2 regions of the Paenibacillus sp. LjRoot153 genome follow, and region 1 is predicted to be linked to the other one. Evidence: predicted binding sites of a transcription regulator. Region 1 holds the regulator's gene; the other holds the start of a gene.
What was found. The regulator NrdR, encoded in region 1, represses ribonucleotide reductase genes. The targets are predictions, from matches to a motif close to AACACNATATATNGTGTT.
Positions count from the first base shown of each region.

Region 2: the regulator NrdR is predicted to act here: its motif matches at 1,595-1,612, upstream of nrdI (class Ib ribonucleoside-diphosphate reductase assembly flavoprotein NrdI).

Region 1 covers NZ_CAXUQH020000001.1:5,915,851-5,920,278, forward strand. Annotated here, with positions in the region: gene htpG (molecular chaperone HtpG) at 1-911, shown strand, start outside; gene ACSQ8P_RS25625 (hypothetical protein) at 966-1,139, opposite strand; cyclic di-GMP riboswitch class I at 1,224-1,322, shown strand; gene ACSQ8P_RS25630 (hypothetical protein) at 1,392-1,553, shown strand; gene nrdR (transcriptional regulator NrdR) at 1,942-2,421, opposite strand; gene ACSQ8P_RS25640 (alpha/beta-type small acid-soluble spore protein) at 2,533-2,742, shown strand; gene ACSQ8P_RS25645 (lytic transglycosylase domain-containing protein) at 2,847-3,428, opposite strand; gene coaE (dephospho-CoA kinase) at 3,425-4,021, opposite strand; gene ACSQ8P_RS25655 (MntP/YtaF family protein) at 4,057-4,428, opposite strand, start outside.
Region 2 covers NZ_CAXUQH020000001.1:6,504,170-6,508,597, reverse strand. Annotated here, with positions in the region: gene mug (G/U mismatch-specific DNA glycosylase) at 1-135, shown strand, start outside; gene serC (3-phosphoserine/phosphohydroxythreonine transaminase) at 206-1,294, shown strand; gene nrdI (class Ib ribonucleoside-diphosphate reductase assembly flavoprotein NrdI) at 1,885-2,244, shown strand; gene nrdE (class 1b ribonucleoside-diphosphate reductase subunit alpha) at 2,231-4,315, shown strand; gene nrdF (class 1b ribonucleoside-diphosphate reductase subunit beta) at 4,337-4,428, shown strand, end outside.

The DNA of each region.
Region 1 (4,428 bases):
GCTTCGTTAAGGGTATGGTCGATTCCGAAAGCTTATCGCTAAATATCTCACGTGAGATGCTGCAGCACGATCGTCAGCTCAAATTAATCGCAAAAAATATCTCCAGCAAAATCAAAGGACAGCTGCAAAGCCTCCTGAAGGACGAGAGAGAGAAATACGAGCAATTCTACAAGTCCTTCGGCAGACAGCTTAAATTCGGTGTTTACAGCGACTACGGCACGCATAAAGAGCTTCTACAAGATCTATTGATGTTCTCCTCCTCCAAGGAGAAAAAACTTGTCACGTTGGACGAGTATGTAGCGAGAATGCCAGAAGATCAGAAGTACATTTACTATGCTTCCGGTGAGTCGATGGAAAGAATCGATAAGCTTCCGCAAACGGAGCTTGTGACCGATAAAGGGTACGAAATTCTATACTTCACAGATGATATTGATGAGTTCGCAATCAAAATGATTATGACCTACAAAGAGAAGGAATTCAGATCGGTGTCAAGCGGGGATCTTGGTATTGATGTAGAAGATAACCAAAACGATTCTGAGTCTGATAAAAAAGAAAATCAAGATCTATTCGACTACATGAATGGCTTATTGGCTGGCAAAGTAACAAGCGTAAAAGCTTCCAAACGCCTGAGAAAGCATCCAGTATGCTTATCCACAGATGGCGATGTCACCATCGAAATGGAAAAAATCTTGAACGCAATGCCGAACAACCCGAACGTTAAGGCAGAGAAAGTATTAGAGATCAACGTTAATCATGACGTGTTCGCTTCCTTGAAGGATGCTTTTGAGAAGGATAAAGAGAAATTGAACCTGTACACAGCGCTATTGTACAATCAAGCTCTTCTTATCGAAGGTCTGCCGCTGCAAGATCCAGTTGAATTCACGAACGATATTTGTAAAATCATGGTTTAATTCCATGCATTCAGGCACTGCAACTTTCTTGTTGCGGTGCTTTTTTATTTACGGTTAAGAAGGATCCGAAGCAGCTGCTGGCTCATCTAGCACATAGGCGTGAATAGCTTCTAATCGATCATAGACATAAGCGAGTAAACGTGCTTGATCTAGACCAAGCGCCTCCGCTACCTTAACAATATCCAATTCATGAATAATTTTACTGGATTTTGGGCTATTGACGGACATATTCTTCAACCATCCTTCGAATTAATGTAATTAATAGCACGTTAAACCTAACCTGTGATATAGTTTTCATATAAGACGTTATCGGTATGATAAGGGCAAAACCGCTGAAAAGTGGTGACGCAAAGCTAAAGGGACTAAATTGGCAATTATGTCTACTGTCCAATATGTCAGCCAGCTACCGCCTCCATCCGATAATGGCAGTTCTACAAAGGAGGAATCAACATCAATAATAAAATGGTAATTGACGGCAATATGAGCTTAGACGTAAAGCATTTAATCGATAACTTGCATCTACCTGATGATGATATTTTGGACATGTTCTCCTTTTCATTTAGCGGCAACCTATTAACCTCTGATGAAGCCATCCGATTTATTCACTTTCTTCGAAGTGAACTGGACAAACGCACTCAATAATCGAATTATGCCTTATCGCTCTCAAAAATACAGTCGGTTGATGTCAACAGAATTTTTTTTTTTCAAAAGCTCATGAGGGCGCGTCGTAATTGACTTTTCTCTTTTGAAACAACAAAAGACAGCGCACTTGCCGCTGTCTTTTATTTATTTTTTGTCACATTTCGAAAAAAAACAGATCAATTCGTGTCACCTCTGATTTCCCCAAGCAAACTAGCTGTTTCTAACATAACATATAACAAATACTAGAATAGGCCCCCTCCACCTCAACAACGAACAATTTGGTAGTCACAACAACTATTCATATGAATTAGCTAAAAAATAAGTAAAGCCGCGTCGTCTCATGAAACCATTCATGAGACGACGCGGCTTTTACTTAGAGCTGCGCTACTTATTTATCTCGGAGTAGCCCGACGTCATGCTTTCCCAATATTTGCGTTAACTCCTTCAAAAACATGTTAATGTCTTTGAACTGCCTATATACAGAGGCGAAGCGAATGTAGGCCACTTCATCGACGGGGTACAATTGCTCCATCACAATTTCACCAATGTTAAGGCTATCGACTTCAGCATGTGCCGTCGTACGAAGCTGCATTTCGACTTCGGAGACGAGCATCTCTAGCCGCTCCATGGAAACCGGTCTTTTTTCACAAGCACGAATTAAGCCCCGTAATATTTTCTCACGACTAAATTCTTCCCGACTTCCATCTTTTTTAATCACAATTAGAGGTGTTTCTTCTACCATTTCAAAGGTCGTGAATCTTCTCGCGCATTTCTCGCATTCACGGCGCCGACGGATGGATTTATTCTCATTGGCAGACCTGGAATCAAGCACTTTCGTACCAGAATGGTCACAGAACGGGCATTTCATTCGCTTTCATCTCCTTTCTCTCTTGGAAATATCATTACCATATGTTACATGTCTTGAAGCTTGGAGTTCTGCACACAATAGATTTACCAACCGACAAGGAGGTGAACAGACATGAGCTCAAGCAACACTTTAGTCGTTCCACAAGCTAATGCAGCCTTGGATCAGTTGAAGTACGAGGTAGCTCAGGAGCTAGGTATTGCTATCCCACAAGATGGCTACTATGGCAACATGACTTCTCGTGACACTGGCTCTATTGGTGGTAGCATTACTCGTCGCCTGGTGCAAATCGCAGAACAATCTCTAGCAGGTCAATTCAAGTAATCTTGAATAATACACGCTTTTGACTCTGCAAAACAGGAAGTATTGGACTTTACGTTCCACTAGGAGCTAGTCCAATGCTTCTTTGTTTTGTGTAGCTAGCTAACCTAAGCATCAGAACCCTGCCATTGCTCCGTGTAAAGCTTCGTATACTTCTCATAGTAATAAAGAACGCGCTGTACATAATGACGGGTTTCACCGAATGGAATATCACGAATGTTGTCTTCGGAACCATCCCAAACGTTATTGTTTTTCCACTTATTCACATTACCTTGACCTGCATTATACGCTGCTATGGCGTAGACCAAATTCCCATTATAATGCTTGATCAACCAATTCAGATACCATGACCCTAAATAAATATTAATATCGACTCGAAGCAAATCTTCTTGTGTATGAGGCCCTAAATTCGAGGATTCAACAATCCAATCAGCGGTATCAGGCATAAGCTGCATGAGCCCTAATGCCCCTTTGCTTGATTCTAAATGATATTTATAATTCGTTTCGACGCGAATAATGGCTGCAATTAGAAACGGGTCTATATTGTGTTTCGCCGCGCTTTGCTTAATCTCCTGCTGAAAGTAGATCGGATATAGCTTTCTACCTATAATTGCGCTATTCATGAAGAGAATCATGACAAATGCGATAAGCAGAAGAGCAAACATTCGTTTTTTCCGAAAGAACGTCATGCCAATCCCTTCCCTACCCAGAACAGCTCCACCCTCATGTTGGTTTCTTCCCAAGTTCCGCTATTATCAATCACGATATCGGCTAGCTTTCGTTTCTCCTCAATCGACATCTGTGCATCAAGTCGAAGCTGAGCATTCTCGGCTGACAAGCCATCTCGCTGCATCAAGCGCTCCAATTGCAAGTGACGCGGAATATAAACAACCATGATCTCCTCAAACATCGAGACCAGATTCGATTCTATGAGTAAAGGAACATCGACCACCACCAGCTTGGTGGGGAAGTCCCGTTCATACAAAGTCATTTGTTCACGCATCTTTGCCCGAATAGGGGGATGCAACAAGCCATCTAGCTGCTTTCTAGCTTCAGGCGATCCAAAGATAATTTCACCAAGCTTCTTACGTTGCAGAGATCCATCGGGTCCAATCACAGCTTGTCCAAAATGCGCAGCAACCTGTTCGAGAACAGGGCTGCCAGGCTCGACGACATCACGAGCGATCTGATCGGCGTCGATTAAAAGTGCGCCACGGCTAACGAGCATGCGGCTAACCGTACTTTTTCCACAAGCAATACCTCCAGTTAAGCCGATATTCATAAGCGATTCTCTCCTAAAGGTTCATTGTTAGTGAACTATAGCATTTTCAAAAGTCCCATGACAATAAGTACACAGCCTGGGAGAATAGACAGCTTCTTCATCCAGTTCATTTCTGCATATCGGAAACCAATCCGCAAGCCGACTGCAAGTAAGGAGCCGCTTGAAATTGAAATGACTGAAGCCGTTAATAACGGCACAAAGCCAATAAGCGCAGCACCGATTCCCGCTCCGAAGGCATCCAAAGATAGCGCTAAGCCGAGTAACGTAGCCTCAGAGGCTGAAATATTGCCTGATTTATCTACATCCGCTATGGAAGGCGTTCGTAAAATTTGAATCACTAGCCCAAAACGTTTCAGCTCAATACTGAGAATCTCTTTGGTCCGCTGTAACGTATCAAACGTCACCGG
Region 2 (4,428 bases), 590 kb from region 1:
AGTCAACCGCATCCGATTGTAGAAGGCGTTATTGATTATGTGTGTCCGTCTTCTAGCGGACTTGTGCGTATGAAGCTGGAAGATATGGTAGCGATTTATCGAGGAATTCTGACAAGTCTTGTAGAGCCTGTTTGAGGTTTTACTTGATGCTTGCACAGAATATTGCTATCATAGCCATAATACAAAAGCAAAGGTGTGGTCACTCATGGGAAACAGGGCCTATAACTTTAACGCAGGGCCTGCGGCTTTACCTCTCGAAGTACTTCAGAGAGCACAAGAAGAGTTTGTTGATTTTAAAGGCATTGGCATGTCCATCATGGAAATTTCTCACCGTAGTTCGGAATATGAGCAAGTGCACAATGAAACACAAGCGTTATTGAAGCGTATTTTTGGTATTCCGGACGGGTACCAAATTCTCTTCTTGACAGGTGGAGCAAGCTCTCAGTTCTCCATGATCCCTATGAATTTCTTGAAGCCAGGCAAGGTTGGCAGCTATGTGCTGACAGGCGCTTGGGCCGAGAAGGCTGTGCAAGAAGCAGCACTATTCGGAGAAGTTTCTCTTGCAGCTAGTTCGAAAGAACAGAAATTTATGAAAATTCCTGCATTGAGTGACATTAACCTAGATCCGAATTCAGCTTACCTGCACATCACGTCCAATGAGACGATTGAAGGTGCACAATTCCAAAGCTTTCCGGAAACAGGCAACATTCCTTTGATCGGTGACATGTCTAGTGATATCTTGAGCCGCCCAGTCGACGTTTCGAAGTTCAGCATGATCTATGCGGGAGCACAGAAGAACCTTGGACCATCTGGTGTGACAGTTGCGATTATTAAAGACGATTTACTAACTGATTTGCCAAAAACAATCCCAACCATGATGCGTTATGAAACGCATAGCAAAAACAATTCCTTGTACAATACACCGCCGGCCTATTCCATTTATATGGTGAATCTCGTATTGAAATGGATTGAGGAGCAAGGTGGATTAACCGTTATTGAGAAAAATAATATCGAAAAGTCAGGCCTTATTTATAGCGCAATCGATAGCAGCAATGGCTTCTACCGTGGACCAGTGGATCTAGGAAGCCGTTCTACGATGAACATTACGTTCCGCTTGCAAGATGAAGAGCTGGAGAAGAAGTTCATTAAGGAAACCGAGCAGCAAGGGTTCGTTGGATTGAAAGGTCATCGCAGTGTCGGTGGTTTACGTGCTTCCACGTATAACGCAGTACCTTATGCATCATGTAAAGCACTCGCTGATTTCATGACGGATTTCCAACAACGCAACAGCTAGAAAATGATTTAAGCTATTCATGGCACCCTCGTGTGCGCGTGAATAGCTTTTTTTGTCTTGAGGCATGTAGTTTCGACCGAAGGGTTTGGAAGCCTGTAGAGGCTCTCTGAGCAGGTTTAAAGACGGCAACTGGAAGGAGAGTTGGAACTAGATCTAGTAGAGGATAATCGTCCTAGTCATTTCGACATATCCGAAAAAATCAAGTAAAATATGAAAATATTTTTTCTAAACCCATCGAGCCACGCCCCGTCTAGGATTAGGTGTTTTCTAAAAGTAAATAGGCCGTTTTGCTCGTTGACAAACACAATATATTGATATAAATTTGAATCTATCAACTAGATGTCGTGATAAAAAGCGCATTGCGAGATTGCTAGCGGAAGGCTCATATCGAGTCGGAAATCAAGTGAAACCGCAGGTTTCAAGCTTTTTTGACCGTTAACGGAGTCGTTAAGAAATGCAGATTCTGTCGATTCATGAGTAGTTAAACTCGCGAATGACAGACGATAGAATTGGAATCTTTACTACATATAGGTTGCTCGCAAGTGATGGCACAAGATAGAGAGAATTGAAAATGATAGGAGACGGAAGCTATGTTGATTGCTTACGATTCGAAGACTGGAAATGTTCGCCGTTTTATTGCGAAGCTCCAGATGCCCGCGGTTCAAATAGAGGAAGCGATGACAATGGACGAGCCATTCGTACTCGTGACGTATACAACTGGCTTTGGACAAATTCCTCCCAAGGTAGCTTCTTTCCTAGAAAGCAATTCCTCTCGTCTTCAAGGCGTTGCAGCAAGCGGTAATCGCAACTGGGGAGACGGCTTCGCCAAAAGCGCAGATACGATCTCAGCACTTTATGATGTTCCCGTATTAACCAAATTTGAATTATCCGGTACTAAAAATGATGTAGAACGATTTGTTCAGGGGGTACAAGCAATTGCGGCACATTGAACTTAATAATGAATTAATGCAACGCGGTACGGATGGTTTTTTCCAATTAGAGAAGGATAAAGAAGCTGTTAAGGTGTTCATACAAGAAGTCCACAGCCGAAGCCTCACATTCCCCGATACCTCTTCGAAGGTTCGTTATATGATCGACAATAACTTCTACGAGAACGTTTATGACAAATACACCGAAGATGAAGTTAACAGCGTGTATCAAGTGGCACACGACAATCAATTCGAGTTCGCATCATATATGGCAGCTTCGAAATTTTATACAGATTACGCTTTGCGCAGTGATGATAAGACGTTATATCTGGAGCATTTCCCTGATCGCGTAGCGATCGTAGCCCTGTACTTGGGTCGCGGAAACGCAGAGACAGCACGAGTGCTGGCCCTATCCATGATGGAGCAGCGCTTGCAGCCAGCGACACCTACGTTCTTGAACGCAGGCAAGAGCCGTCGCGGTGAATTGGTGTCTTGTTTCTTATTAGAAATGGATGATTCCTTAAATTCCATCAACTATGTATTAGCAACATGTATGCAGTTGTCCAAAATTGGCGGCGGTGTAGCCGTGAACTTATCAAAGCTTCGTGGGCGCGGTGAAACGATTAAAGGCGTTGAGGGTGCGGCGAAAGGTATTATTCCTGTACTTAAGCTAATGGAGGATGCGTTCTCCTATGCGGATCAAATGGGTCAACGCAAGGGCTCAGGTGCGGCGTATTACAACATTTTCGGCTGGGACGTTATGGAGTTCCTAGATAGTAAGAAAATTAATGCGGATGAGAAATCCCGTTTGAAAACACTCTCCATCGGACTTATTGTACCGAATAAGTTTTATAAGTTGGCGGAGGAGAACAAGCCTCTACATATTTTCGCTCCTTACACCGTTCTGCAAGCTTATGGCAAGCATATGGATGATCTGGATATGGATGAAATGTATGATGAACTTCTAGCGAACCCTAAAGTTAAGAAGAAAGCAATCATGAATGCACGTGATATGCTGACCAAAATTGCGACAACTCAACTGGAATCCGGTTATCCATATATGATGAATCGTACGAATGCGAATAAGGATCATGCCCTGAAGGGGATTGGGACGATCAAGATGTCCAATCTTTGTACAGAGATTTTCCAATTGCAAGAAACGTCCGAAATCAATGATTACGGTCAAGAAGACACCATTCTTCGCGATATCAGCTGTAATCTTGCTTCGATGAATATTGCCAATGTGATGGATCGTAAGAAGCTGCGCGAAACCGTGCACGAAGGCATGATTGCCCTAACTTCTGTGAGTGATATGACGACGATCCACAATGCGCCAGGTGTTGCCAAAGCGAATCGTGAACTGCATTCTGTTGGTCTTGGTGTTATGAATTTGCACGGCTATTTGTCCAAGAACAAAATTGCTTACGAGAGTGCTGAAGCAAAGGATTTCGTTCGCACCTTCTTTGCAGCGATGAATTTCTATTCCATTGAAAAAAGTATGGAGATTGCCAAAGAATCCGGCCAAACTTTCGAAGGCTTTGAGCTATCGGAATATGCGAATGGGAACTATTTTACCCGTTATACAGAAATAGATTACCGTCCGCTGTCGGATAAAGTGAAAGCTTTATTCGAAGGTATGCCGATTCCGTCGCCTAGCGATTGGAAAGCGTTGCAAGCTGACGTTCAGAAGCACGGTCTGTATCACGCTTACCGTTTGGCTGTAGCGCCAACACAAAGTATCTCGTATATCCAAAATTCAACATCCAGCGTTATGCCAATTGTTGAACCAATTGAGACACGTACGTATGCGAACTCGACAACGTATTATCCGATGCCATTCATGGCACGTGACAATTTCTTCTACTATAAATCCGCTTATCAAATGGATCAATTCAAGATTCTTGACCTCATCTCGGAGATTCAAACGCATGTGGATCAAGGGATCTCGACCATTTTACACGTAAACAGTGATGTTTCAACAAGACAACTTGCTAGATTATACCTGTATGCGGCACACAAAGGACTTAAATCGCTCTACTACACACGAACCAATCAGCTATCCGTTGAGGAATGTGTAAGCTGCTCGGTATAATTAGGAAGGGGACTACCATTCATGACAAGTGCACCAACGATCAATAAACCCATCGTCAAAAAAGCGGTGAATTGGAACCGGCCTGATGATGATTTTACGATTACGTTCTGGAA